2 linked regions of the Vulgatibacter sp. genome follow. The protein of the gene in region 1 interacts with the protein of each later gene in a pairwise test. Links are inferred from orthologs where the notes say so. Each region holds a gene or a part of one and is shown on either strand. Other genes may lie near its edges.

Region 1 (13,988 bases):
CGCGAGCTCACCTTCGAGTGGGAGGAGGCGGGCGTGGAGAAGACGAAGCTCCGCGGCTACAGCGGCGTGCTGCCCACCGCGCGCTTCTCCCTCGGCGGCGCCTTCTGATCAGCCGGCAAGGAGGAGATCGACGATCTCCTCCGCGGTCTGGTAGCGCTCGTCGGGATCCTTGCGCAGCAGCTTGTGGGCGAGCCGCGCGAGATCCTCGTCGACGTGCGGGTTGATCGCGAAGAGCGAGGCCGGCTCCCGATCGAGGAGCTGCTGCCAGAGCTCGAGCGGCGTGCGGCCGTCGAAGGGCGGCCTGCCAGCCAGGAGCTCGTAGATCACCACGCCCAGCGCGTAGAGATCGCTCCTGCCGTCCACCGGCTCGCCCAGCGCCTGCTCCGGCGCCATGTAGCGGTAGGTGCCCACCACCTTGCCGGTGGCGGTGACGGTGTTGTCCTCGGCGAGGAATTTGGCGAGGCCGAAGTCCATCAGCCGCACCCGCCGATCGTCGTCGACGAGGATGTTGCCGGGCTTGAGATCGCGGTGCACGAGGCCGTGGCTGTGGATGTAGCCCAACGCCTCGCAGATCTGCACCACCGCATCCTTGAGCCGCGCCACGCGCTCGGGCCGGTTGAGGGCACGGGTGAGCGGCGTCGCCTGGTCGAGCTGCCGCGCCGGCTCCTCGACGTCCTCGAAGACCGGGATCCCCTCGAGGACCCAGTCGGCCTGGCCGCCCCGCTCGTCGCCGCTCCAGCTGCGGCTCTCGCTCCAGGAGTCGTCGGTATCCGGCTCCTCCTTCTCGCGGGCCCAGGTCTCCAGCGCCTGTTTGCCCCGGGGGTATTCGAGGGCGAAGGTGCCGGTATCCGGCTCGCCGAGCATCTCGTCGAGGGTGAAGAGCTTGCCGCCGGACGGCCTTGGCGCGGGCTCGTCGATCTGCTGATCCCAGGCCACCGCCGAGGGGTCGTCGCGGGTGAAGAGCGAGGGCCGCGGCTCCCGGAGATCGATCGAGAGGTAGCTGCGGAGATCGAGCCCCTCGACCAGCTCCATCACGAGATAGGGGTAGCCCTGGAAGACGCCGGCGTCGAAGACCCGGACCACGTTGGGATGGGCGAGCTCCGCCAGCGCCTCGAACTCGCGCACCATCCGGCGGGCGGCGATTGGATCGAGGGCGGGACCGGAGGAGAGGAGCTTGAGGGCCACGTCCTCGTTGGTGCGCACGTCGCGCGCCCGGAAGACCGTGCCGATGCCGCCTCTGCCTAGCGTGTTTTCGATGCGGTAGGGACCGACGACGTGGGGAGGCACGGTAGGGAAGTCTACGCGCGCTGCGTGTGGGGCGTCAAAGAGAGCGTTCAGAAGTGAGCGAAACGGTCGCAGCGGGTGAACGACCCGGCCGCGGCAGAGCGCGGTTGACCGGGCGGGGGCTGCTCGCTAGCTTGCCGCGCCGCGTGACCGAAAGAGAAGAAGAGCTTCGCGGCCTCGTGGCTTCCGGCCCGGTGCCCGCCCACGTGGGCATCATCATGGACGGCAACGGCCGCTGGGCCGAGCTGCGTGGAAAGCCTCGCCTCGAGGGGCACCGCGAGGGCTCTGCCTCGGTCCGCGCGGTGACGACCCTCGCCCGCGAAGTCGGCGTGCAGGCGCTGACGCTCTACGCCTTCTCCTCCCAGAACTGGCTTCGTCCGCCCTCGGAGGTGACCGGGCTGATGGAGCTGCTGCGCGAATACCTGGTCTCCGAGCGGCGGACCATGGTGGAGAACGGGATCCGCTTCAGCACCATCGGCGAGATCCAGCGGCTTCCAGGGCCGGTGCGCGACGCCATCGAGGAGGCGAAGTCCGCCACCGCCCGCTGCGACGGGATGGTGCTCTCCCTGGCCTTGAGCTACGGCGGCCGCGAGGAGATCGTCCGCGCCGCAAAGGAGCTCGCCGCCGACGCGGTGGCAGGGCGGATCAAGCCCGACAAGATCGACGAGAAGGCGGTGGCCTCCCGGCTCTGGACCGCGGGCCTGCCCGAACTCGACCTCTGCATCCGCACCAGCGGCGAGATGCGCGTCTCCAACTTCCTCCTCTGGCAAATCGCCTACGCCGAGATCGTCGTCAGCGACCATCTCTGGCCCGATTTCCGCGAAGAGGCCTTCCTCGAGGCGCTCCTCGAGTACCGCGGCAGGGAGCGTCGCTTCGGCAAGACCTCCGCCCAACTGCGCGGGAAGGGCCGCCGATGAACGACAAGAACCGCAACCTCTTCCTGCGGATCGCCTCCGCGGTGGTGCTGCTGCCGCTGGTGCTCTGGCTCCTCTGGCTGGGCGGCGTCGCCACCATCGCTCTGGTGGCCATCGCCTCCGCCATCGTGGCGAGCGAGATCCTCGGCATCGCCGGCCTGCGCCTCGGCCACCCCGCCGCCCTCGTCTCCATGGCAGCTGCCGCCTCGTTCGCTTGGTTCGCGGGCGATCTGCAGAGCCGCTGGCCCGGGGCGCTCGGGGTGGTGGCGCTCGCGCCGCTCCTCACCCTGGCGCTCCTCACCCTGCTGCCGCCGGAGCGCGACCTCAAGAAGGCCGCACCCCTCGCCGCCTTCGCGGCGATGGCGCCGACCTACGCCGGCCTCTGCCTCGCCGCCATCGTGGCGATGCGCTCCTTCCCCGGCACCGCCGCTCTCGCCTGGATCCTCGTGGCGCTGGTGGTCACCTGGGGCAACGATACGGGCGCCTACTTCGCCGGCCGCTTCCTCGGCAGGCACAAGCTCTACCCGATGGTCTCCCCGGCCAAGACGTGGGAGGGATTCGCCGGCGGGATGGCTGCGTCGATCCTGGGCTGTTTCGCCATCCGCTGGTTGTTGTGGCCGGCGTTCACGCCGGTGGACTGCCTCGTCCTCGGCGGCGTTGCCGGCCTTCTCGGCCCGGTGGGCGATCTGTCGGAGTCGATGCTCAAGCGCGCCCACGGCGTGAAGGATTCGGGGAAGATCATGCCGGGGCACGGTGGCCTCTACGACCGCGTCGACGCGCTGCTCTTCAACGCGCCCTGGGTCTACGCCTACGCCTTCATGGTCCACGGACTGGTGTGAGATGAGCCGCCGCAAGCTGACCCTCCTCGGTTCCACCGGTTCCATCGGCACCAGCGCCCTCGACGTGATCGGGCGTTTCCCCGAGCGCTTCGAGGTGGTCGCGCTCGCAGCGGGCAGGCAGGCGGGGCTGCTGGTGGAGCAGATCCGCGCCTTCCGCCCGCGGGTGGTCGCCGTCGCCGACGACGCCACCGCCCGTGCGGTCGCCGACGCCCTCGGGGCCGACTGCCCCGAGATCCTGGTGGGCGAGGCGGGCTGCTGCGCGGTCGCTTCGCTCTCCGAGATCGACTACGTCCTCGCAGCGATCGCCGGCAGCGCCGGGATGCGCCCCACCGCAGCGGCGGTGGACGCAGGCAAGACCGTGGGCCTCGCCAACAAGGAGTCGATGGTCCTCGCCGGCGAATACCTGATGGGCAAGGCCCGGCAGACCGGCGCGCCGATCCTCCCGGTGGACAGCGAGCACTCGGCGATCTTCCAGTGCCTCGTCGGCCACCACCGCGACGACGTCCACCGCCTCGTGCTCACCGCGAGCGGCGGGCCCTTCCGGACCTGGAGCGCGGAGCAGATCGCCAGCTGCACGCCGGCGCAGGCGCTCAAGCATCCCAACTGGTCGATGGGGGACAAGATCACCATCGACTCCGCCACCCTGGTGAACAAGGGCCTGGAGGTGATCGAGGCCCGCTGGCTCTTCGATCTGCCCCCGGAGCGGATCGCCATCGTGGTCCACCCCGAGTCGGTGGTGCACTCCATGGTCGAGTACGTCGACGGCTCGGTGGTGGCGCAGCTCGGAACCCCCGACATGCGCGGCCCCATCGCCTTCGCCCTCTCCTGGCCCGGCGCCCGGCTGCCCCTCGAGCTCCCGCGGCTCGACCTCTCCGCCCGCGCGAACCTGCGCTTCGAGGATCCCGACCCGGTGCGCTTCCCGGCCTTCGAGCTCTGCTACGCGGCGCTCCGTGCCGGCGGCACCGCGCCCGCGGTCGCCTCCGGCGCCGACGAGGCGGCGGTGGCCGCTTTTCTCGCCGGCCGCTGCACCTTCCCGCAGATCGCCGCAGCCATCGCCGAGGCGCTGGAAAAACACGAGGTTCGGCAGGTCTCCTCGGTCGAGGACGCGGTCGACGCGTCCGACGAGGGCAAGCGACTCGCCGAGCGGTGGCTGGCCGGGAAGGGAATCGGTCGTTAGGGTTTTCTACAGGTATGAGCGAAGCCGTCGGCGCATCGAATCCCACCTGCGGGCCGTCCATGCGTAGCCCCCGCCACCGCTCGGAGGTCGCATGAGCCTTCCCGTCCAGATCCTCGCCGTCGTCGTCCTGCTCGGGGGCCTGATCTTCATCCACGAGCTCGGCCACTTCCTCACGGCCAAATTCTTCGGGGTCAAGGTCCTCAAATTCTCGCTCGGCTTCGGCCCGAAGATCCTCGGCTTCCGTCGGGGCGAGACCGAGTACCGCCTCTCGCTCCTGCCGCTCGGCGGCTACGTGAAGATGGCGGGGGACGATCCCTCGGAGGATCTCTCCGCCGAGGACCGGGGCCGCGGCTTCCTCGAGCAGAAGCCCTGGAAGCGGGCGGCGATCGCCTTTGCCGGCCCGGCGATGAACCTCGTCTTCCCGCTCGCCGCCTATTTCGCCGTCTTCGCCCTGCAGAGCGAGTCGATCGCGCCCCACGTCGGCCAGGTGGTGCCGGGGATGCCCGCCGCCGAGGCGGGGCTGCGCCCGGGCGATCGCATCGTCGAGGTGGAGGGGGAGCGGATCTACGCCTTCACCGACCTGCGCCGCCACGTCGATCCCGCAGCGGGGCGCGAGCTCCAGCTGGTGATCGAGCGGGCGGGGCAGCGGCAGAGCCTCGCGATCACCCCGGCCCCCTACACCGAGTCCGATCCGATCGAGACGGTGACGGTAGGCAAGATCGGCGTGGCGCCCAACCCGGCGGCGCCGGTGATCGGCCTGCAGCGGGATGGCGGCGCGCTCTTCGAGGCGGGCCTCCGCTCCCTCGACCGGATCGTCTCCGTCGACGGCGCGAGCGTCGGCTCGGTGGAGGAGGCGCTCGCCGCCTTCGAGGCGCAGGCTGCGGAAGGCGCGCCCTTCGAGGTGGTGGCGCTCCGCGATGGCGCCGTTCCCTTCGGCCCCATCGACTTCTCCGTCCCCGAGACGCTCCGCGTCACCGTCGAACCCGCTGCCGGCGAGCCCCTCGGCGTCGAGTCGGCGGAGCTCTACGTGACCCGCATCGCCCCTGGCACCCCTGCGGCGCAGGCGGGGCTGCGCCGGGGCGACAGGCTCCTGGCCATCGACGGCAGCAAGCTGGTGAGCTGGGACGACGTGGAGAAGGTGCAGCGGGAGAAGAACGACCAGCCCTTCACCCTGGCCTTCACCAGCGGCGGCGAGAAGCGCACCGCCACGGTGGCGCAGCAGGCCCGCACCGAGAACGACGAGCTCCGGGATCGGCCGATCACCGTCTACACCTTCGGTGCCTACGGCGGCCTGCCCGCGCTGCCGGCGCCGCTGGTCGAGGTTCCCTTCCGGCCGCTGCAGGCCTTCGCCATGGCCTTCGAGTCGTCGTGGGAGGTGGCCCGCAAGATCACGCTCGGCATCGGGATGATCGTGACCGGCGAGATCGCCTTCAAGAACGTCGGCGGCCCGCTGCAGATCTACGACATCACCACGCAGGCGGCGGAGCAGGGCTGGGAGGTCTTCCTCCACACCATGGCGATGATCTCGATCAACCTCGGTCTGGTGAACCTCTTCCCGGTGCCGGTGCTCGACGGCGGCCACATCGTGCAGGCCGGCGTCGAAGCGGTCCGCCGCAAGCCGCTCTCGCTGCGCGCCCGCGAGATCACCAACGCCGTGGGCCTCGCGATGCTGCTCACGCTGATGGTCTTCGCCTTGAAGAACGACGTGGTCCGCTACTTCTTCTCGGGTTAAGGTCCGCCTCGCCGGGGCCGTCGCTCTCCCGGCGAGGAAATGGCCTTGGCGGATCGCACGCTGCTCGCTCTCGACACCTCGACGCTCACCCTCTCGCTGGCGGTGATCCGCCTGGACGGCGCAGGTCCCGCGCAGGTCCTCGCCCGCAGGGAGGAGCCGCCGGGGATCAACCACTCGAAGCTGCTGCCGATCCTGGTGGACGACGCGCTCCGCGAGGCGGGCTCCGAGCTCGCCGACCTCGACGGGATCTGCGTCGGCCTCGGCCCCGGCGCCTTCACCGGCCTGCGGATCGCGCTGGCCACCGCGAAGGGGCTGGCCTGGGCCGCCTCCGTTCCGCTCGCAGGCGCCTCCTCGCTCGAGGCGATGGCGCTGGCTGCAGCGCGCCTCGTGCCCGGCGCGAAGGCGGTGGTGCCGCTCCTCGACGCCCGCAAGCAGGAGGTCTACGCGGGCTTCTACCGGCCTGCTGCCGGGGGCGTGGAGCCCGGGGGCGACGGCCCCGCCGAGGTGGTGGCGCCGCCTGCTGCGGTGGCCGAGCGGCTGCGTGCCCTCGAGGGGCCGGTGGTCCTCCTCGGCGAAGGCTACTTCGCCTACCGGACCCTCTTCGACGAGGCGACCGCCGCCAACCGGCACCCGCCGGTGGCGGGGCTCCCCGAGACCCCGCCGGCGCCGGAGGTGGGGGAGCTCGCAGCGCCCCGTCTCGCCCCCTACGCGAAGGAGGCGGTCTTCGCCCTCGAGCCCCACTACCTGCGCCCGAGCGAGGCGGAGCTCGGCCTCACCCAGCCCAAGAAGCGGGTCTGACCCACCCTCCAGGGGCATGCCCGCTGGGGGGCACGTCCACGGTTTGACAGCACCTCACCCGACCGCCGTACGATTGCTTTTGGGCAGACGAGCTAAACGGTCGCCGGCGGAGCTGCCCCGGGTCCCCTCTCCCCCCAACGGGATTTTGCCGCCGGTCGACAACGGAGGTGCCATGCAGAGGCCGTCTCGAGTCGTCGACGTGAGCGCGAAGATCAGCGCTCTGCTGCAGCGACACGCAGATTTCGAGAACCAGCTGCGCTCCTACGAGAAGAGGCACTACCTCACACCAGCGGAGGCGGCCGAAGTCAAACGGCTGAAGCTCTCCAAGCTGAAGACCAAGGACGAGCTGCGAAAGTTCTCGGAGATGGCCCAGGCCTGAGCCGACACGACAGATCAGCTTGTCAACCACCGCCCCCTGCGCCAACGGCCAGGGGGCGGATTCGTTTCGGTCGACGGCGCGCACGGCGGTTGCTAGGTTCCGCGCCCTTTTCGCGCTGCCCCGGCGCGCACCGGAGGTCCCCATGTCCGCTCGTCCCCTCACCGTCGCCATCCTCGGACCGACCACGATCGTGGGCCGGGAACTCGTCCCGGTGCTGCACGAGCGGTCGCTGCCGATCGCCTCGATCCGTCTCCTCGGACTGGAGGAGGAGGTCGGCGAGACGGTGGAGTACGAGGACGAGAGCCTCCAGGTGGAGGAGCTCAAGCGCGAGAGCTTCGCCGGCGTCGACGTGGTCTTCGTGCCGCCCAACGTCGAGGTGCCCGCCGAGATGCTCGAGGCTGCGTCGAAGGCGGGCGCGGTGCGCATCGACGCCTCGGGTCGCAGCGGCGACGCGAGGGTGATCTTTCCCGGGATCAACGACGAGGAGCTGGAGGAGATCGAGGCGATCAAGGGGGCGGTGATCGCCCTCGCTTCCGCCTCCGCTGCGCAGCTCGCAGCGGTCCTGCTCCCCCTCGAGGCGAAGGCCGGCGTCCAGCGCCTCGAGGTCGTTTCCCTCGAGGCCGTCTCCAACTTCGGCGTCCCGGGCATGGAGGAGCTCTCCATGCAGACCGTCTCGCTTCTCAGCGGCAGGGAGCCGGAGCGCGCGATCTTTCCGCAGCGCGTCGCCTTCAACCTCATCCCGCAGCTCGGCGGCTTCGAGTCGGGCGGCGAGACCACGCGCGAGCGCCGCATCGCCCTGGAGCTGGGCAAGCTCCTCGGCCGCGAGGTGCCGCCGCTCTCGCTCACGTGCGCGCTGGTGCCGGTCTTCTACGGCACCAGCCAGTTCGTGACCATCGCCACCGAGCGCCCCCTCGCTGCTGCCGCTGCCCGCGAGGCGCTCGCGGGAAGCGAGTCGGTGAAGCTCCTCGACGAGCCGGGGGAGGGCATCTACCCGATGCCGACGCTGGCGGTGGGGGACGAGGCGCTGCACGTGGGCCGGATCCGGGAGACCCCTGCAGGGCTCTCCCTCCTCAGCGTCGCCGACAACCTCCGCTGGGGCACGGTCGTGCCCATGGTCCGGGTGGTGGAGCTGCTCCGGGAGGCGGACCGGATCTGAGGCGGCCGGTCGGCAGTGCTCGCTGACAAATTGGCACGAGGCGCCCGATCCCTGCTGCCCCGGTTGTCACGGGATGCGGCCGTTGGCCGGGAAAAACGGCCTGTTTCGATTCTTTCGACCGGGCCCGAAACTTGCTAGGGTCCCGCCCCATGCGGTTTTCTCGCTCGTTTCTAGCTCTTGCAACGCTGGTGGCGCCTGGCCTCGCCGGCGCCCAGCTCACCCCGGTCGTGACCAGCCTCGAGGTCACGCTCAGCCCTTCCAGCGTCGGCCTCGATCGCTGCGACGCCAACGTCCGGATCTCGGTGGCGGCCACCAGCAACGGCCGGCCGGTGACCGGTCTCGAGAACAGCAGCCGCTGGACGGTGGGCGTTGCCGCCGACTCCGGCTGCAGCGACATCGAGGAGCTCGGCGCAGACCTCCGGACGTCGGCGACCGCTGGGACCTACCAGGTGACGGTGAGCGCCGGGGACATTCTCGAGGGGGGTACCAGCGGCACCTGCGAGAGCCTCACCACCGATCAGCGGGTCTTCGTCTGCGCGGTCTGGGACAACGAGTCGCGGGACGACGTGGAAGACAGCGCGCGCTTCGATCTCGACACCACCGGGCCGGACGCGCCGCGGTTGGAGGAGGTCACGCCCGGCGACAAGCGGCTGCACCTCGACTTCGATCCGGCGGATGACGACGACTCGCCCGACAGCTGGGACATCTGCTACCGGGTGGCTACGGACGCCGGCACCGGTGCGCTCGAGCAGGGCCAGGTGGCGCCCGGCGGCGCAGGTGGAGCCGGTGGTGCCGGCGGCGCAGGTGGTGCAGGTGGTGCAGGTGGTGCAGGTGGCGCAGGTGGTGCGGGCGGCGCAGGTGGAGCCGGTGGCACAGGTGGTACCGGAGGCACGGGTGGCACCGGCGGCAGCTTCGATCTCTGCGCGGCCTCCGACACCTCGATCCGGAGCGACATCTCCGGCGCACGGCGCAGCTACTCCCTCGAAGGCCTGCGCAACGGCGTTACCTACGAGGTGGCGGTGCGGGCGGTCGACGACAGCGGCAACCCGTCGGAGACCTCCAACGTCCTCACCGGCACGCCGCAGGCGGTGGACGATTTCTTCGACCTCTACAAGAACGCAGGCGGCGCCGAGGACGGCGGCTGCAGCAGCGCCGCGGGGCCCGCTGCACTCGGTCTTCTCCTCTCCGGATACTTCCTGGCCCGGCGCCGGATCGGCAGGCGGTAGCTCTCCATGAACGCCAACTTCTTCCGACTCGCAGCCCTCCTCGCGCTCCTCGCGCCTGCAGCAGGCGCCGCGGCCCAGAGCGACCGCGGCCCCGAGAGCCCGCGCGACTGGATGCTCCACCTCCAGTTCGGCGGCTATTACCCGTCGATCGACGACGAGGCGGGCCTCGCCGCGGAGCCCTTCGCCCAGGTCTTCGACGACAGCCAGCGCCTGCTCACCCAGCTCGGCCTCGAGCGCTACGCGTTCAAGGATTTCGGCACGCTGGGAATCGGCGTGAGCGTGGGCTTCGTGCAGTTCTACGGCGAGGGCTTCTTCGCCGAGGGGCCGCAGGCGGGGCAGCGCTCCGAGGACGACACCTCCTTCACCGTGGTGCCGCTCCAGGCCTACGCCGCCTACCGCTTCGACAAGCTCGCCCTCGACTGGGCGGTGCCCCTCGTTCCCTACGCGAAGGCAGGCGTCGGCTCCTGGTTCTGGTGGACGGGTGGGGAGAGCGGCGCGCGACCCGGCTTCTCCTATGGCGGCGGCCTGCAGATCCTCCTCGACTACTTCGACAGGCGCCTCGCCCGCGACTTCGATCGCAACGTCGGCGTCAACAACAGCTACCTCTTCGTCGATTGGACCGCCTGGCAGGCCGACGGCTTCGGCAGCGACGGCTTCGATCTCTCCGACGACGGCATGTTCTCCGGCGGCCTCGCCCTCGATTTCTGAACCGGGCGAGCTCGCTCGCTCTGCCGGCGCCGGGTCTGCCTTCGTGGCGGCCCGGCGCTCGTCGTTCGAGCAGCGGGGCAGGCGGGATTTTCTGCGCATGCGGTTCGCGCTCCCGGGTGTTACACCCCTGCGAGCCCACTCCAGGAGGGAAGAAGATGGCTCTCGGCCCCGACCTGTTCGAAGAGATCGCCCAGCTCAAGAAGGAGCGGAACGCGGTGATCCTGGCGCACTACTACCAGGAGTCCGACATCCAGGACGTCGCCGACTTCACCGGCGATTCGCTGCAGCTGGCGCAGGCCGCACAGGGGACCACCGCCGACGTCATCCTCTTCGCCGGCGTGCACTTCATGGCGGAGACCGCCAAGATCCTGAACCCCTCCAAGACGGTGGTGGTGCCGGACCTCGAGGCGGGCTGCTCCCTCGCCGACGCCTGTCCGCCCGACCAATTCGCCGCGTGGAAGGCGAAGTTCCACCCGAACGCCAAGGTGGTCACCTACATCAACTGCACCGCCGGGATGAAGGCGCTCTCCGACGTGATCGTCACCTCGTCCAACGCGGAGAAGATCGTCGGTTCGTTCGGGCCGGACGAGGAGATCATCTTCGCCCCCGACCGGAACCTCGGCCGATACCTCAACGAGAAGCTCGGCCGGAAGATGATCCTCTGGGACGGCTCGTGCATCGTCCACGAGCAGTTCTCGGAGCGGAAGCTGGTGCACCTCAAGGTGCTCGAGTCGGACGCCGAGGTGCTCGCCCATCCCGAGTGCGAGGAGTCGGTGCTCCGCCACGCGGACTACGTCGGCTCGACGGCCGCGCTGCTCAAGCGGGTGAAGGAGTCGGAGCGGCAGCGCTTCATCGTCGCCACGGAGCCGGGGATCTTCCACGAGATGCAGAAGGCGGCGCCGGAGAAGCAGCTCCTCGAGGCGCCGATCCACGGCTCCTGCCCGACCACCGGCGCCTGCAACGAGTGCCCGCACATGAAGCGCAACACGCTCGAGAAGGTGCGGAACGCGCTGCGGGATCTCGCGCCGCAGGTCGACGTGCCGGAGGAGCTGCGGGTGGCGGCGCTGAAGCCGATGCTGCGGATGCTGGAGCTGTCGAAGCCTCGGGCGGCGTAAGCCGCTCGGGACGGGGTGGCCGGGACGGCGCCGCGCATTTCGCCGGCGTCGCGCTCCCGCGGGAAACAGGCCCCCCGTCCCTGCGGGACGGGTCCCCCCCGACTTCCCGCGGATCGCGCGCACCGGCGGCGCGGCGCCTCGATCGGCTCGCCCGCTACGTGGCGGCTGGACACCAACGTCGTGGCGGCTGGTGGCAGAGCAGGTCGTGGTGGGCTCGGGGAATTCCTCAGTGGTTGGGGTGGGGTAGTTGGCGGGCAGGCGGGCGCCTGGTGTAGCTTGCCGGCCGTGCGTGTCCTCGGCATCGATCCTGGCAGCAGGCACACCGGGTACGGTGTGGTGGAGGCGTCCGGCACCCGGCTGCGGCTCGTGGTGTGCGGGACGGTCTCGCCGGGGGACGGGTTGCCGCTGGCGGCGCGGCTCGCGGCGATCCATGCGGAGCTGGGGCGGGTGATCCTGCGGACGGCGCCGCTGGCCTGCTCGGTGGAAGAGGTCTACCACGCGGTCAACGCGCGCTCGGCGCTGGTGCTCGGGCAGGCGCGGGGGGCGGCGCTGGTGGCGGCTGCCGCTGCGTCGGTCGAGGTCCACGAATACGCCGCCAGCGAGATCAAGCGGGCGGTGACCGGCAGCGGCAGGGCGCAGAAGGAGCAGGTGGCGCGGATGGTGGCGATGCTGCTCGGCGCAGGCGAGGTGCCGGGCGACGAGCACGCGTGCGACGCGATCGCTGCGGCCATCTGCCACATCAACCGGGGAAGGACGCCTGCTGCTGCTGCGGGTACGGCGAAGCGGATCGAGGCGCTGCCGGCGGTGGTGGCGGCGCCGGGCAACCGGGTTCGCGGTCGCAAGGTGGCGGCTGGGGGCTTCCCCGCGGGCGTGAAGATCGCGCCCGCAGTGGCGGGTCGGAGCGGAGGGCGGCGGTGATTGCGCAGCTGAAGGGCACGGTCGACAGGAAGAGCCTCGAGAGCGTCATCCTCGACGTGAACGGCGTGGGCTACCTCGTGCATTGCTCCGAGGCCACCGCCGCGCACCTGCCGGTCGGCACGAGGGTCGTGCTCCGCATCCACACCAACGTCCGCGAGGACGCCCTCGAGCTCTTCGGCTTCGCCTCGGAGCTGGAGGAGACGCTCTTCCACGAGCTCAACCGCGTGCCCGGCGTGGGGCCGCGGCTGGCGATGAACATCCTCTCCGGCGGCCTGCCCGAGGAGATCGCCGGCGCCATCGTCCGCGGCGACATGGCGCGACTCAAGAAGCTCCCCGGCGTCGGCAAGAAGACCGCCGAGCGGCTCGTCGTCGATCTGCGCGACAGGCTCGCTCCCTACGCGGGCGCAGCGCCGGTGGCGGAGCTGCCGAAGAGCGCCGCGAAGGCGCCGCTCCAGCCCACCGACGAGCTCCTCCAGGCCCTGGCCGCCCTGGGCTACAAGCCGGGCGAGGCCGAGCGCCTCGCCGCCCTCGCCCGCGACCGCGCCCCCGACGGCAGCCTCGAGGATCTGGTGAAGGAAGCGCTGCGAGCCCGCTAGCGGCACGCGTGGTAGAGAGAGCCCATGAGCCGTCGCAACGCCGAGCTGGATCCCATCGCCGACGAGCCCGAGGTCGACGCAGAGACCTCGCTCCGCCCGAGGAACTTCGCCGAGTACGTGGGGCAGCGCCGCGTGGTCGACAAGCTCGAGATCTACGTCTCGGCGGCGCGGCGCCGCGGCGAGGCCCTCGACCACTGCCTCTTCTCCGGTCCTCCCGGCCTCGGCAAGACCTCGCTCGCCCACGTGATCGCCCAGGAGCTGGGCGTCCAGATGCACTACACCAACGGGCCCGCGCTGCAGAAGAAGGGCGATCTCGCCGGCATCCTCACCAACCTCCAGCCCAACGACGTGCTCTTCATCGACGAGATCCACCGGCTCAACCCGGCCGTGGAGGAGAGCCTCTACCCGGCGATGGAGGATTTCCGCTTCGACATCGTGATCGACTCGGGGCCCGCCGCCAGGGCGCTGCGGATCGATCTGCCGCGCTTCACCCTGGTGGGCGCGACCACGCGCACCGGGCTCCTCGCCAGCCCGCTGCGGGATCGCTTCCCGATCCTCGAGCGCCTCGACTTCTACCCGCAGGAAGAGCTCGCCGCGATCGTCGCCCGCGCCGCAGGGATCCTCGGCGTGCCCATCGACGACGAGGGCGCAGGCGAGATCGCCCGCCGCTCCCGCGGCACCCCGCGCATCGCCAACCGGCTCCTGCGCCGGGTCCGCGACTTCGTGCAGGAGGCGGGCAAGCGCACCATCGACAAGGCCGGCGCGGACCGCGCCCTGCGCCGCCTCGAGATCGACGAGGCGGGCTTCGACGCGATGGATCGCCGACTGCTCCTCGCGATCATGGATCGCTTCGGCGGCGGCCCGGTGGGCCTCGAGACCCTCGCCGCCTCGGTGGGCGAGGAGTCGGACACCATCGAGGACGTCTACGAGCCCTTCCTCCTCCAGGAGGGCTTCCTGATGCGCACGCCCAGGGGCCGCGTCGCCAGCCGCAAGGCCTGGGAGCACTTCGGCCGCACCGCCCCGGCAGGCTCGCAGGGCGGGCTCTTCTGACCGGCCATTCGGGGCTTGCCGGCCCCCATGACACCGGTGTCGGGGTTTTCGATCGCGCGCGAGGGCTTCGGCGCTAACGGCGCTGCCGCCGCCAGG
Region 2 (14,067 bases), on another replicon or contig:
GAGCGTGCTCACGCACCACGCCACCGAAGCGACGCTCATCCACACGTATTTGTCGTCGTCCCAGATCCCGAGCCGGGTGATCGCGTGGGTGCCGATGCCCAGCACGATCAGCCAGAGGCCGATCTCCTTGCGTTTCTCCATGAGGAACGCACCGGGGATCAGGAACGCATAGTAGTAGCAGGTAAGTTCCGCAGCGGTGGTGATGAGGACCGTGCCGGAGAGGGCGGCGGCGAACCAGGCCGGCTCGTCGCGAGAGGCGCGCCACACCGCCCAGAGGAAGGCGAGGTTGAGCGCGAGGAAGAGCAGCTTGAGCTGATCGAAGTTGGCCAGGCGCTCCTCCTTCCAGGTCTGGAAGGGGTCGTCGAGCCTGGGGTTCTTCAGGCTCTTGGCGTTGTCCCAGGGGCGCCAGGAGACGAAGGTGCGCAGGCCCATGTGGTTGGTGAGCGGCGTGTCCGAGTGCTTCTGGGTGTTGTGCTTGAACTCGGAGAAGAGCTCGGTGCCGCCGTTGGCCACCACCAGCGAGGTGGGCACGAGGAGGGCGCTCGCCACCAGCGCGCCGACGAGGATGCGCTTGTGCTCGGTGGGCATCGCCTTCTTCTTCACCAGGTGCCAGATGCCCTGCACCGCGGGCCCCACCGCGAAGAAGAGCGGGAAGAGCCGCAAGGCCGCGGTGGCTGCGAGGAAGCCGCCGCCCAGCGCCGATTTGCGCTTCTTGAGCAGGCAGATGCCGATGATCGCGTAGGCGAGGTAGTCGTAGCGGAGGAAGGCGCCGCCGTTCCAGTAGTAGCGGGAGGGGAAGTTCACCGCGAAGAAGGTGGCGGCCACCGCGAAGATCTCGAGGCCGAAGGCCCACCAGATGAAGCCGAAGGCCACGCAGATGAAGAGCGGATCGAGGAGCGCGAGGAGGAACATGCTCCGCTCGCTGGCAGGGCCCACGGCGTTGGCGAGGAGCTGGCCGGAGATGTTCCACCAGGGCGTGCCGTTGTAGCCGTGATCCTTCTGCGACTCCGCCCAGCGGCCGCCGAGGCGGTTCACGAAGAAGCGGATGTCGGTCTTGAACTCCTCCCAGCGCGCCGCCGTGAAGTGCTGCTTGCAGCGCTCGGGGTTGGCGAGCACGTCGGTGGTGGGGCCGATGAGGTTGGTATCCGCCAGGTCGCGGATCATCCGGGCGCGGACCTGCGCGGTGCGGCCCATCTCCGTCTCGGCGATCGCGCTGCACTCGTAGAGGCGCGCGTAGCGGAGCTCGGGGAAGTATTTCGCGCCGATGTAGTAGTGGTAGTGCTCCCAGACGTGGACGAAGGTCCCGCTGTGGAATTTGCCGTAGTTGAACCAGCCGAAGACGCCGAGCAGGCCGAGGAAGGCGATGGCGGCGCGGCGGGGCACCCGGAACTTCTTCCCCTGCCCCTTCTCCTCGAGCTGCCAGCTCCAGAGGAGCAGCCCGATCACCGCGAGCGCCGCCGCGATGCGGACGAAGTCCTGCTCCTTCTCGTTCAGATCGAAGATCGAGGGAGCCGGCGGCGGCCGCCGCACCGGGCCGTTGGGCCGCACCACCTTGCGCACGGGCGCAGGTGCCGGAGCGGCCTCTACGGCTGCTGCCGCGGAGGGCACCGCTGGGGCGGTCTCCACTGCTGCTGCGGCGGGGGCGTTGGCGGGAGCGGTCTGCGCCGCTGCGGGCAGGGCGAGACCGAGGAGGAGGGCGCAGGCCAACGCTGCGAAAGGGATGCGCTTCATCGCGCGCATCCTAGCCCAGGGAGGCTTCGGGGTGGGAAGGTCGTTCGCGCCTCCCCCCGCCAGCGGTAGGGCCGACCGGGCGGGGGGTTGGCCCGTCTCCTACTCGATCCCGGCGAGCATCGTCCGGATCCAGGGGACCAGCCCCTCGCGGAGCTCCGGGCGCTTCAGGGCGAAGGCGATGTTCGCCTTCACGTAGCCGAGGCGATCGCCCGCGTCGTAGCGCTTGCCCTCGAATTTGTAGCCGACGAGCTGCCCCTCCGCCGCCAGCATCGCCAGGGCGTCGGTGAGCTGGATCTCGCCGCCGTGGCCGGGCTTCACCTCGCGCAGATAGCGGAAGATCTTGCCGGGCAGCACGTAGCGGCCGATCACCGCCAGGTTCGAGGGCGCGTTGGTCTTCGGCTTCTCGACCATCCGCTCGATCTGCATGGTGCGCTCGTCGATCATCGTGCCGGCGGCGATGCCGTACATCGAGGTCTCCTCCGGCGGGACCTCCATCAGCGCCACCACGCCCTTGCCGGTGCGCTCGTAGCACTCGACCAGCTGCTTGATCGCCGGGCGCGCGTCGCAGTCGATGATGTCGTCGCCGAGGATCACGGCGAAGGGCTCGTCACCCACGGCGCCTGCGGCCTGGAGCACCGCGTGGCCGAGGCCGAGGGGCTCGTGCTGGCGGATCGAGACGAGGCGGGCCATCCGGCTGATCGCCCGGATCGCGTCGCGCTCCTTCGTCTTGCCCCTGCTGCCCAGGGTCTCCTCGAGCTCCGGCGAGAGGTCGAAGTGGTCGACCATCGAGGTCTTGCCGCGGGAGGTGATGAGGATCACGTCCTCGATCCCGGCGGCCTGCGCTTCGCCGACGATGATCTGCAGGGTCGGCGTATCGACGATCGGCAGCAGCTCCTTCGGCACCGATTTGGTGGCGGGGAGGAAGCGGGTGCCCAGGCCAGCAGCAGGGACCACGCACTTACGAACCTTCATCGGGGAGTCGGTCATCGTTGCCTCGTGCAGGGTTCGGAGCCCACGTGCCCCCTCGCGTCCCCGCTTTCGGGGCACCTTAGTCGTCGGATGGGCGGCCCGACAACCGCTTGCCCATGGGGTTTGTCGTGTCCGTGGACGCTCGGCGGGGCACGGATGTCGGTGGCTGGTGGTAGGGTGCGCGCCGTGCGGATCGAAGTCGCAGTCGGCGCCCCCGTGCGCGGCACCTTCACCTACGAAGCGGACGATGCGCTCGCCCTGGAGCCGGGCCGGCGCCTCGTCGTGCCCTTCGGCAGGCGGCGGGCGATCGGCTTCTACCTGGGCCCGGCCACCGCTGCGCCGGAGGGGCAGGTCAAGGCGGTCGAGCAGGTCCTCGACGACGGCCCGGTCTTTCCCGAAGACGTGCTCGCCCTGCTCCGCTTCGCCGCCGACTACTACCTCTACCCGCTGGGCGAGGCGCTGCGCGGGGCGCTGCCGCCGGATCTGGGCCGGGTCGGCGAGGTGGGCAGGGAGCGTTCGGAGCGGGCGCCCGCCATCGAGGCGGTGGAGCTGATCGAGTCGCCGGAGGTGGCGCGGGCTGCACTCGGGCGCTCCCGGAGCCAGGCGGCGATCGTGGAGCACCTCGCCGCCCGGGGCGGCAGCGCGCCGGTAGAGGAGCTCAAGCTCGCGGTGAAGGGGGCCCCTGCCCTGCTCAAGAAGCTCGAGGAGCGGGGGCTGGTGCGGCTGGTGCGCGTGGAGCGCAAGGCCGACGACGCCGCCTTCCGCCAGGAGAAGGCCCACCCCCCCACGCCGGCGCAGGCCCGGGCGTGCGAGGAGATCGGCGAGGCCCTGGGGCGCTTCGAGACCTTCCTCCTCCACGGTGTCACCGGCTCGGGAAAGACCGAGGTCTACCTGCGCGTGATCGCGGAGGCCCGGGCGAAGGGAAAGGGCGCGCTGGTGCTCGTGCCGGAGATCGCGCTGACGCCGCAGCTCGCCGGCCGCTTCCGCTCGCGCTTCGGCCCCGACGTGGCGGTGCTCCACAGCGGCCTCTCCGATCGGGAGCGCTCGCAGGAATTCCGGCGGCTCCTCTCCGGCGAGGCGAGGATCGCGGTGGGGGTGCGCTCGGCGGTCTTCGCGCCGGTCCGGGACCTCGGGATCGTCATCGTCGACGAGGAGCACGAGCCCTCCTTCAAGCAGGAGGAGAAGCTCCGCTACCACGCCCGGGATCTGGCGGTGTACCGGGCCCGGCTCCTCGGCGTGCCCTGCGTGCTCGGCTCGGCGACGCCGTCGCTCGAGACGCTGAAGAACGCACGGGACGGCAGGTACCGGCTGGTGGAGCTGCGCCAGCGGGTCGATTCGCGGCCCCTGCCCGAGGTGGAGCTGGTCGATCTCTCCCGAAAAGGCCGGCGCGCGGAGCCGCCACCGGGTGCGGAGCGGGCGGAGACCGAGCTGGTCGGGCCCACGTTGGCAGCGGCGATCGAGGAGACGCTGGCAGCGGGCAAACAGACCATCCTCTTCCTCAACCGGCGCGGGAACGCGTCGATGGTGGTCTGCGCCGCCTGCGGCGAGGGGGCACGCTGCCACGCCTGCGACGTCGCCCTCACCCACCACCTCCACCGCAACGAGCTCCGCTGCCACTACTGCGACTACCGGGTCCGCAAGCCGGATACGTGCCCGTCGTGCAACGGCGAGCTGCTCGTGCTGGGCATCGGCACCGAGCGCCTCGAGCAGGAGCTGGCCCGGCGCTTCCCCGACGCGCGCACCTTGCGCCTCGATCGCGACGCGGCGGGGACCTCGGCGGAGCTCACCCGGATCCTCGCCTCCTTCGCCCGCGGCGAGGCCGACGTGCTGGTCGGCACGCAGATGGTGGCCAAGGGCCACGACTTCCCCGGCGTCACCCTGGTCGGCGTGATCCTCGCCGACGTGGGGCTCGGGCTGCCCGACTTCCGGGCCTCGGAGCGGACCTTCCAGCTCCTCGCCCAGGTGGCGGGGCGCGCGGGGCGCGGCAGGGACGCGGGGCGGGTGGTGGTCCAGACCTTCAACCCGGGCGCCGAGGCGATCGCCTGCGTCCGCACCCACGACTTCGAGACCTTCGCCGGGGCGGAACTCGAGCGCAGGCGGGAGCTCGGCTACCCGCCCTTCCGCCGCATGCTGGCGCTGCGCCTCGAGGGCGAGGACGGGGTGGCGACCGAGCGCTTCGCCCGCAGGCTCGCGGAGGCGGCGCGCAAGTGGACGCAAGGCGGCGGGGTGCAGGTCCTGGGGCCTGCGCCGGCGCCGATCGCGAAGTTGCGTGGGCGGATGCGCTTCCAGGTGCTCGTGCTGGGAGACGGCGTGCGCTCGATCCAGACCGTAGCGCGGCGGCTCGCCGAGGTGGCAGACCAGGCGCCGCCCGGGGTGAAGGTGGCGCTGGACGTAGACCCCGCTTCGATGCTCTAGGGGCCCGCAACGGCGGAATGCCATATGCATCCCAACGTTTCTGAATAGGTGCTCCGAAGTGGGCGGGCCGGTTGCCCACGAGGGGGCGTCCGGTTAGTTTTGCGGCGAGTTGCCGGCGCGACTCCCATCATCCAGGCAAGGTCGAAATCATGGTTCGCGAAATCCTCATCTGGCCCGATCCCCGCTTGAAGGAGAAGGCGCTCCCCGTGGAAGCGGTGGACGCCAACGTCCGGGCCCTGATCGACGACATGTTCGAGACCATGTACCGCGCCGACGGCGTGGGCCTGGCGGCCACGCAGATCGGCGTGATGCAGCGGGTGGTCACCGTCGACACCTCCGGCGCCGACGAGGACGTGAAGCCCTTCGCCATGATCAACCCCGAGATCCTCGAGACCGAGGGGTCGATGAAGTACAAGGAGGGCTGCCTCTCGGTGCCGGGTGAGGCCGAGGAGGTGAAGCGCGCCGCCTTCGTGAAGGTCCGCTTCCTCGATCGCGACGGGAACCCGGTGGAGATGGAGGCGACCGGCCTCACCGCCGTGTGCATCCAGCACGAGGTCGATCACCTGAACGGCGTGGTCTTCGTCGACCACCTCTCCGCGCTCAAGCGCGAGCTCATCCGCAAGCGGATGAAGCGGGTGAAGAGCGAGAAGGAGCACGGCGGCGCGGAGGCCTGATCGGGCGTTCGTTTCTGCCGCTCTTTGCGAAGGCGTGGCCGGTTGCCACGCCTTCGTTCGTTCCTGGGGTCGGCTGCTCTTCGCCCGGGGGAACGATGCGTTTTGCGATCCGCGTGCTCTTGCCGTGCCTGCTGCTCGCGGGCTGCCTCGACTTCGGCGGCGACGAAGACGAGTGCGCCTTCGACGACGACTGCGGGCCGGACGCCTGGTGCCACGATCCCTTCCTCTTCGGCGGCACCGAGTGCAGGGACTACCTGGGCGAGGGCGACCGCTGCAACGACGGCGTCGACGAATGCCACCCGGATCTGCGGTGCAACCTGGGCTACAAGCCGGATCGCTGCATGCCGCCGGGCCGCTACGGGCAGCCCTGCGACTCGGCGTGGGATTGCGCCGACGAGGAGGCGCTCTGCAACCCGGGCAGCAGGAGCGAGGGGCGCTTCTGCACCGAGCCGGGCAGCGTGGTGGAGGGCGGCAGCTGCAGCACCCGCACCACGGCGGTGTGCGCCGACGGGCGGGTCTGCGTGCAGCGCCGCTGCGTGGATCCGGCAGCGGAGGGCGAGGCCTGTCCCTGGGGCGTGGAGGGCACCAGCATCGCCTGTGCGGAGGGCCTCGCCTGCACGGAGGCGGGGATCTGCGAGCGGCTCACGTCGCGTCGGTGACGCCCTTCCGCGGGCAGAGATCGCCGACCACGCAGCGGGAGCACGCCGGCTTGCGCGCGTAGCAGGTGCGGCGGCCGTGCCAGACGAGGAGCTGGTGGCCCTTGCCCCAGCGCTGCGGCGGGAAGAGCTGCTGCAGATCGAGCTCCACCTTGTCGGGGTCCTCGTGGGCGGTGAAGCCGAGGCGGCGGGCGAGGCGGCCGACGTGGGTATCGACGGGGAAGGCCTGGCCGTCGAAGGCGTGCACGGCGACGACGCCGGCGGTCTTGCGCCCCACGCCGGGGAGCTTCTCGAGCGCCTCGCGGGTGGGCGGGAGCTTGCCGCCCCACTCCGTCTCGATCGATTGCATCGCCGCCACCACGTTCTTCGCCTTGTTGCGGTAGAGGCCGCAGCGCGAGATGTGGGGGTGGAGATCCTCGGGCTGCGCCTTCGCGTAGTCGGCGGCGCTGCGGTAGGCGGCGAAGAGGCTCGGGGTGCAGCGGTTCACCATCGCGTCGGTGCACTGCGCCGAGAGCATCACCGCCACCAGGAGCTCGAGGTCGGTGGTGTAGTCGAGCTCGATGTGGGCTTCGGGCATCTCGTCGTCGAGGTGATCGATCACCTGCACGGCGCGGAGGCGCTCGGCCTCGGTGGGGATGCGGGGGCCCTTCGCCTTCGCCGTCGCCCTGCCCTTCGCCGCGGCCTTCCTGGCCGGCGCCTTCTTTTCCGGCGCCTTCTTGGGGGCGGGCTTCTTCGCCGCGCTCTTGCTCGCGGCAGCGCGCTTCGGGGCTGCCTTCGCCTTCCGGGCTGCAGGCGCCTTCGCTGCCGGTGTAGGTCCGGTCGTCTTCTTCGTCACGGTGGAGCTGGCCATGGGCTTCGCAGCATAACCGCTGCAGGGGGCGTTTCGTTCACGAGGAAACGCTTCGCCCGCATCTGCGTTATGCTCCCACCCATGCACCTCCCCATCGACCTCCGCTCCGACACCGTGACCCGTGCCCCTGCCGCCATGCGCGAGGCGATGGCCCGCGCCGAAGTCGGCGACGACGTCTATGGCGAAGACCCCACCGTCGCGCTGCTCGAGCGCCGGGTGGCGGAGCTCCTCGGCAAGGAGGCGGCGCTCTTCTTCCCCACCGGCACCATGGCCAACCAGGCCGCCATCGGCGCACAGGCGGGGCCCGGCGACGAGGTGATCTGCGAGGCCGGCGCCCACGTGGTCGCCTTCGAGGGCGGCGCCCTCTCCGCGCTCTGGGGCGCGCAGGCCCGCCCCCTCCCCGGCCAGCGGGGCCTCCTCTCCGCGGCGCAGGTGGCGGCGGCGATCCAGCCCCCCGGCAACGACCACTTCCCCGCCTCCCGCCTCCTCTGCGTGGAGAACACCGCCAACCGCGGCGGCGGCACCGTGTGGCCGCTGGCCCTCCTCGAGGAGGTGAGCGGCGTCGCCCACCGGGCCGGCCTCGCCGTCCACCTCGACGGCGCCCGCCTCTGGAACGCCTCCGCCGCCTCCGGGGTCGCGCTGGCCGACTACGCCGCCTGCGCCGACACCGTGAGCGTCTGCCTCTCCAAGGGGCTCGGCGCCCCGGCGGGATCGCTGGTCGCCACCAGCGCCGAGTTCGCCCCGAAGCTGCGCCGTCTGCGCAAGCGCCTCGGCGGCGGCCTGCGCCAGGTGGGCCACCTCGCCGCAGCGGGACTCTACGCCCTGGAGCACCACCTGCCCCGCCTCGCCGAGGATCACGAGAAGGCCCGCCGGATCGCCACCGCCCTCGCCGACGTGCCCGGCCTCTCCGTCGCCCCGGTCGAGACCAACATCGTCTACGTGGAGCTCGCCGACGGCCTCGACTCGGCCTCGCTCCTCCACCGCCTCCGCGAGGCCGGCGTCCTCGCAGGCTCCGACGGCCCCCGCAAGATCCGCCTCGTGACCCACTTCGACGTCGCGCCGGAGGCGTGTGACGAGGCCGCCCGCCGCATCGCCGGCTGCCTCTGATTCGATCGCCGCCCCCGGGGCGGCTATCCTCTGCGGCCGTGTCGCCGCCGCACCGCCACCTTCTCCTCCTGGCCTTCGCCGCAGCAGCCTGCGCGCCGAAGGCCCGGGCCCCCTTTCCCGCCGACGCCTTCGCGCAGCGGCAGGCCCCCCTCGCGCCAGCGGCGCCTGCGGGAGCCGGCCCCGCCCCGATGCGCGTCCATGCCGACGGGCGGATCGTCTTCGCCGGCGAGAATGACACCCTGCCTGCGCTGCTGCGCCGCTTCGAGGCGACGCGCGACGAAGCGCCACGGGCCGCCTGGGAGGCGTGGCTCGCAGGCCTCGACCAGGCCCTGCGCGACGACCAGCCGCGCCTCGAGATCGTGCGGGCCGCGGCGGCGTTCGACGTCCACTTCGACGCGCTCCGCACCGAGGACCCGCTCCTCGCCGAGCAGCTCGGCGAGCGCTCCGCGATCCTGCGCTCGCTGCTCCTCGAGGCCGAGGACCAGCCGCCGCCCGCCGTCGACGCCGGCGTCCCCCTCGCGCCGCTCCGCATGCTGCAGCCGCCGGTCGAGCCGCTGATCGTCACCAGCTTCTTCGGCCTGCGCCGCGATCCCTTCGACGGCAGATCGCGCTTCCACTTCGGCCTCGATCTCGACGGCCCCGCGGGTTGCGCGGTGGTCGCAGCGGCGGGCGGCACCATCGCCTCCGCGGGCTGGGCGGGTGGCCACGGCATGCGCGTCGAGATCGATCACGGCGACGGCGTGATCACCGGCTACAGCCACCTCTCCGCAGTCCTCGTCCGCCGCGGCGACGCGGTCTTCGCCGGCGACGCCATCGGCCTGCTCGGCAGCACCGGCCGCTCCACGGGACCGCACCTGCACTTCGAGCTCTGGCGCGACGGCGAGGCGGAGGATCCCCTCGACTGGATCGAGGCGCGCTCGCTGCAGATCAGCGCGTTGCCGTAGCGGCGCCCCGCGCCACCGGCGTCGCCCGCGAGGCGAGCCATGCCGCGATGGCGGGATAGACCTCGTTCGGCGCCTCGCGGCCCAGCAGCAGATCGCCGTGGCCGTAGTCGACCCGCGATCCGTGCTCCCTGCCGAAGAGGAGGAGCGTCTTGTCCTCGCTGCGGATCCGCTCCGCAGCCGCCCGCATGCAGGCGGGCGGCGCCATCATGTCCTTCGAGCCGCCGACGAGGAGCACCGGCACCGTGAGCGCCCCGACCCGTGCGGTGTAGTCCACCGCATGGTCGAGGGAGCGGAAGCGATCGTTCGCGACCCAGTCGGCGAATTGCCGCGCCACCCCGGCGCTGATGTCGTCGAAGGCCCAGGCCTGCAGGCGCCGGATCACCCGACCCTCCATGCTCTTCGGCGCGATCACCAGCTCGGAGAAGGGCGGATCGAACCAGCCGGTGAAGGGGGCCACGAGGCGCTGCAGCCAGCTCTTGCGGACCCGCGTCCTACCGGCGAGGAGCGCGCCCAGCCTGGAGAGTCGCACGAGGTAGCGCTGGTGGGCGAAGGAGGAGGGCGAGCCCACGGCGACGACGCCGCCGGCGAGCTTCTGCTCCAGGGGCGTGCCTCCGAGCGCATAGGCGAGGATGCCGCCCATCGAGTGGCCCACCCACTGCACCCGCGGCGCGCCGGTGACCGCCAGCACGTGCTCGATCACCGCGGGCACGTCGTAGTGGAGGTAGTCGTCGAAGGAGAAACCCCAGCGCAGCCGGTTGAAGGGGCCCGGCCTGCTCGAGCCGTGGTGGCTGCGCAGGCTGATCACGAAGCAGTCGCGCCCCTGCTCCGCGAGGGCCTGCGCGACGCCGTAGGGCGGATCCCAGTCGAGGTTGTAGTGGTTCGCCCCGAGGCCGTGGCAGAGGATCACCGGCTCCTCGTAGCGGGGCCCGTCGCCCCGGGGCCGGTAGCGGCGCAGGCCGATCCGCCAGCCGTCCGCCGTCTTCACGTTGTGGATCTCGTCCGGCACGTCCTGCGGCGCGAAGAAGGTCTGCCAGAACGCCGCGTGCGCCCAGGTCAGGAAGCCGAGCGCCAGCACGGCGAGCACCACCAGTGCTGCGATGAGATACCAGGCCAGGGCGGCTCCTCCTCCTCGATCGTCGGCAGATATGCCCACCGTCGCGATCGACCACAAGCACGCAGCGAGCGGGCCGCCGGTTCATCGACGCTCCACCGGGCCCCTGCCGCCTGCCCCGGCCCCGCACCCCACTGGGGGTGAATAGCCCGCTCTCCCCCTCGGTTCTCCGGGCGACGCAAGGGGCGAAGCCGGGTGCACGGTGCGCAAACGCTTTCCCACTTGCACGGCGACGCTGCGCCTGCGATGGCGGCCAGCGTCCTCTCCCCGCAGCGGCGTAGGCCCATGTGGGTGAGGGGCACGAGGCTTGCTTTCTCCGGCGGAGATCGGTGGAATCTCCGCTTCCGCAGCGGCGCGTACAGCCCAGCGCGCGTCCACCGCGAGGTAGGTCGATGATCGGTTCCCGGAAGTGGCTCTACATCCTGCCCAACCTCTTCACGCTGACGTCGATCTTCTGCGGCTTCTACGCGATGAGCCTGGCCACCGGCGATGCCACGCCCGAGAAGCTCTACGGCGCCGCCCTCGCGATCCTCTTCGGCATGCTCTGCGACGGCCTCGACGGCCGCGTCGCCAGGCTGACCAGGACCCAGAGCGATTTCGGCATGCAGCTCGATTCGCTCGCCGACGTGATCACCTTCGGCGCCGCTCCCGCCCTCCTCGTCTGGAAGTGGGCGCTGGCGCCGCTGGGCTTCTGGGGCCTCTTCATCGCTTTCGCGTTCGCCGGCTGCGGCGCCCTGCGCCTCGCCCGCTTCAACGTGCTCGAGATGCGCGGCGCCAAGGGCAGCTCGTCGCACTTCGTGGGCCTGCCCATCCCGCTGGCGGCCGGCGTGATCGTCTCGCTCGTGGTCGCCCACTACAAGACCTACGGCCCCGGCGAGGTCCCCGCAGCGCTGCCGGTGGCGGTGCTGGTGATCCTGCTCGGCTACCTGATGGTCTCGTCGGTGCGCTACCGCACCTTCAAGCGGATGCGGCTCTCCCGCCGCACCGCGGCGATGTTCGCATTCTTCCTCACCAGCGGTGTCGCCCTCACGCTACAGTACCGGGCGAGTTTCACGCTGGTCGCGTTCGCCGCTCTCTACGTCTTCGTCGGTCTGGCAGAGGAGATCATCTTCTTCCGCCGCCGCCGCGAGGAGCGCCTCGCCGCCCGCGCAGCTGCCACCATCGGCGGGCGAACCGCGGTGGTCACGGACGACGATGACGACGACGAGGACGACCGATAAGCAGATGCCCGCCGAGGCAACCGATCCTGCCGCGTCTGCGACGAGCATGCCGCGGCAGACGCGTTCCTGGTTCGACGTCTTCTCCCTGGTGTGGAGCTCGGGGCTCGGCTCCGGCTACTTCCCGGTGGCCTCCGGCACCTTCGGCACGCTGGCGGCGCTCCCCTTCGCCTTCGCGCTCTCCTTCCTTTACGAGCCCTGGTGGCTGTGGGCGCTGGTCTTCGTGGCCTTCACCGCGATCACCGTGCAGACCGCGCACCGGGCCGGGCAGATCTACGGGATCGTCGACGCCAAATACATCGTCTCCGACGAGTTCGCCGGGCTCTTCCTCACCGTCGCCTTCCTGCCCTTCACCTGGCAGACCGCGGTGGCCGGCTTCTTCGTCTTCCGCTTCTTCGACATCCTCAAGCCCTGGCCCGCCTCCTTCTTCGACCGGAAGGTCAAGAACGGCTTCGGCGTCACCGTCGACGACCTGGCCGCGGCGGTCTACGCGCGCATCGTGATGGAAGGGCTCTACCGGATCGGGTGGCTCACCTTCTGACCGGGCGGTAGTCTCCGGCGTCTCGCTACGCGAGGGGAGGCGCCGATGCACATCGAGCTGATCACCACCGGCGACGAGCTGGTCTCCGGGCAGATCGTCGACACCAACAGCCCCTGGCTCATGGACCGGCTCTTCGCCGCCGGCGAGCTGGTCCGGCGCAAGCTCGCCATCGGCGACGAGTTCGAGGACATCGTCTCCGCCCTGCGGGAGGCGGCCTCCCGCGCGGATCTGGTGATCGTCTCCGGCGGTCTCGGCCCCACCCTCGACGACATGACCGTCGACGCCGCCTGCAAGGCCTTCGGCCACGAGCCCGTGGTCGACGAGGCGCAGCTCGCACGGATCGCCGCGATCTTCACGCGGATCGACCGCCCCCTCACCCCCAACAACGAGCGGCAGGCCCGGGTCCCCGCTGGGGCCGAGGTGCTGGGCAACGACTTCGGCACCGCCACCGCCTTCGTGCTCCACGAGCGGGAGCGGCAGTGCGAGCTCTTTTTCCTTCCCGGCGTGCCGCGGGAGCTCAAAGGGCTCTGCGAGAAGCACCTCTTCCCCCGGCTGAAGGCCCGGGCCGCTGCTGCCGGGGTGCACCGCTGCTACCGGGCGGTGAAATGCTACGGCATCCCCGAGTCGCACATGGACCAGGCGGTGCGGCCGCTCCTCGAGCGCCACCCCCACGTGCGCTACGGCACCCGCACCAGCTTCCCCGAGAACCACGTGAAGCTCCTGGCGGAGGGCGCCACCCCGCAGGAGGCGCAGGCGCGCTGCGAGGCGCTGGAGGTGGAGGTCCGCAAGGCCCTGGGCCGCGCCGTCTACGGCGGCGCCGAGGACACCTTCGCCGGCGCCACGCTCCAGGCGCTGCGGGGCAGGGGCTGGAGGGTCTGCTTCGCCGAATCCCTCACCGCAGGCCTCGCCGCCTCGCTCCTCGCCGACGCCCCCGGCGCCAGCGACGTGCTCCTCGGCTCCTCGGTCACCTACGCCACCGGGCTCAAGGAGCGCTGGCTCGGGGTACCCCACGAGCTGATCGAGCGGGAAGGTGCGGTGAGCGAGGCCTGCGCCAGGGCGATGGCGGAGGGGGCGCTCGTCGCCAGCGGCGCGGACGTCGCCGTCTCGCTCACCGGCTACGCGGGACCGGAGGGCGGCGAGGAGGGCCGCCCCGCAGGGACCGTCTTCGCCGCCGTCGCCGGCGGCGGCCTGCCGACGAAGGTGGTGGAGCGGCGGATGCCGTTCGACCGCAACCAGGTGCGTAGGGGCGCCGCCTACATGGCCCTCGAGCTGCTCCGGCGCCGGGCCCTGGGGCTCGAGCGCGAATAGCCCAGCGATCCCGGCAGCTTGGGCAGGCCTTCGCGAATGGTCGGCCCGGGCCGGGGCCCGCCCGAGTGTGCGGCGCCCGACCGGATCACAGCGGGAAACATGCCACCGGGCCGCCGTCGCGGTAGCATCGAGGGGTGACGGATCGTCTTCATACCCGGGTCGACAGCGGCATCCGCCTCGACCCCTTCGGCCGGTTCTGGCACGACGAGGAGCTCGTCGTGAACCCGGCCATCGCTCGCTCGTGGCACAAGGGCCTCGAGCGGGCGGAAGACGGCCGTTACCTGATCCGCTTCGGACGGGACTGGGCCTTCGTCACGGTCGACGACGCCCCGTACACCGTGAAGCGGCTGTCTGCAGGCAGAGACGGCTTCCGCCTCCTCCTCTCCGACGAGAGCGAGGAGACGCTCGACCCACGCACGCTCGCCCGCTCCGCGGAAGACGTCGTCTATTGCCGGGTAAAGAGCGATCACCGCGCCCGCTTCTCGAGGCAGGCGCAGGCCGATCTGATGGAGTTCCTGCAAGAGGACCAGCCGGGAAGGTTCGT

Evidence for each region.
Region 2: the proteins of ACESMR_RS04970 (region 1) and def interact in binary tests that used the Escherichia coli proteins (3 or more experiments, as listed by UniProt). The link is inferred for Vulgatibacter sp. from one-to-one orthologs.

What each region holds. Positions count from the first base shown.
Region 1 is NZ_JAWLCN010000002.1:249,571-263,558, reverse strand. The notes cover bases 6,511-9,272. They hold ACESMR_RS04970 (Asd/ArgC dimerization domain-containing protein), read left to right. Parts: upstream 6,511-7,265; coding sequence 7,266-8,279; downstream 8,280-9,272. Other genes in these bases: ACESMR_RS04965 (fibronectin type III domain-containing protein), read left to right, coding at 8,468-9,272; ACESMR_RS04975 (YdcH family protein), read left to right, coding at 6,944-7,123; tsaB (tRNA (adenosine(37)-N6)-threonylcarbamoyltransferase complex dimerization subunit type 1 TsaB), read left to right, coding at 6,511-6,744. Outside these bases: ACESMR_RS05010 (hypothetical protein), read left to right, coding at 1-108; ACESMR_RS05005 (serine/threonine-protein kinase), read right to left, coding at 109-1,287; ACESMR_RS05000 (isoprenyl transferase), read left to right, coding at 1,431-2,201; ACESMR_RS04995 (phosphatidate cytidylyltransferase), read left to right, coding at 2,198-3,037; ACESMR_RS04990 (1-deoxy-D-xylulose-5-phosphate reductoisomerase), read left to right, coding at 3,039-4,214; RIP metalloprotease RseP, read left to right, coding at 4,306-5,946; more of tsaB, read left to right, coding at 5,992-6,510; more of ACESMR_RS04965, read left to right, coding at 9,273-9,505; ACESMR_RS04960 (MXAN_2562 family outer membrane beta-barrel protein), read left to right, coding at 9,512-10,213; quinolinate synthase NadA, read left to right, coding at 10,369-11,328; crossover junction endodeoxyribonuclease RuvC, read left to right, coding at 11,614-12,246; Holliday junction branch migration protein RuvA, read left to right, coding at 12,243-12,842; Holliday junction branch migration DNA helicase RuvB, read left to right, coding at 12,867-13,892; ACESMR_RS04935 (rhomboid family intramembrane serine protease), read right to left, coding at 13,966-13,988.
Region 2 is NZ_JAWLCN010000001.1:254,783-268,849, reverse strand. What follows is about bases 4,186-7,026. They hold def (peptide deformylase), read left to right. Parts: upstream 4,186-5,264; coding sequence 5,265-5,789; downstream 5,790-7,026. Other genes in these bases: nth (endonuclease III), read right to left, coding at 6,432-7,026; ACESMR_RS01255 (hypothetical protein), read left to right, coding at 5,885-6,448; priA (primosomal protein N'), read left to right, coding at 4,186-5,115. Also shown: ACESMR_RS01275 (hypothetical protein), read right to left, coding at 1-1,731; UTP--glucose-1-phosphate uridylyltransferase GalU, read right to left, coding at 1,831-2,718; more of priA, read left to right, coding at 2,887-4,185; more of nth, read right to left, coding at 7,027-7,082; ACESMR_RS01245 (threonine aldolase family protein), read left to right, coding at 7,377-8,402; ACESMR_RS01240 (M23 family metallopeptidase), read left to right, coding at 8,441-9,346; ACESMR_RS01235 (alpha/beta fold hydrolase), read right to left, coding at 9,330-10,499; pssA (CDP-diacylglycerol--serine O-phosphatidyltransferase), read left to right, coding at 10,850-11,677; ACESMR_RS01225 (phosphatidylglycerophosphatase A), read left to right, coding at 11,682-12,215; ACESMR_RS01220 (CinA family nicotinamide mononucleotide deamidase-related protein), read left to right, coding at 12,261-13,523; ACESMR_RS01215 (DUF1285 domain-containing protein), read left to right, coding at 13,658-14,067. UniProt on the Escherichia coli protein: Removes the formyl group from the N-terminal Met of newly synthesized proteins. Requires at least a dipeptide for an efficient rate of reaction. N-terminal L-methionine is a prerequisite for activity but the enzyme has broad specificity at other positions.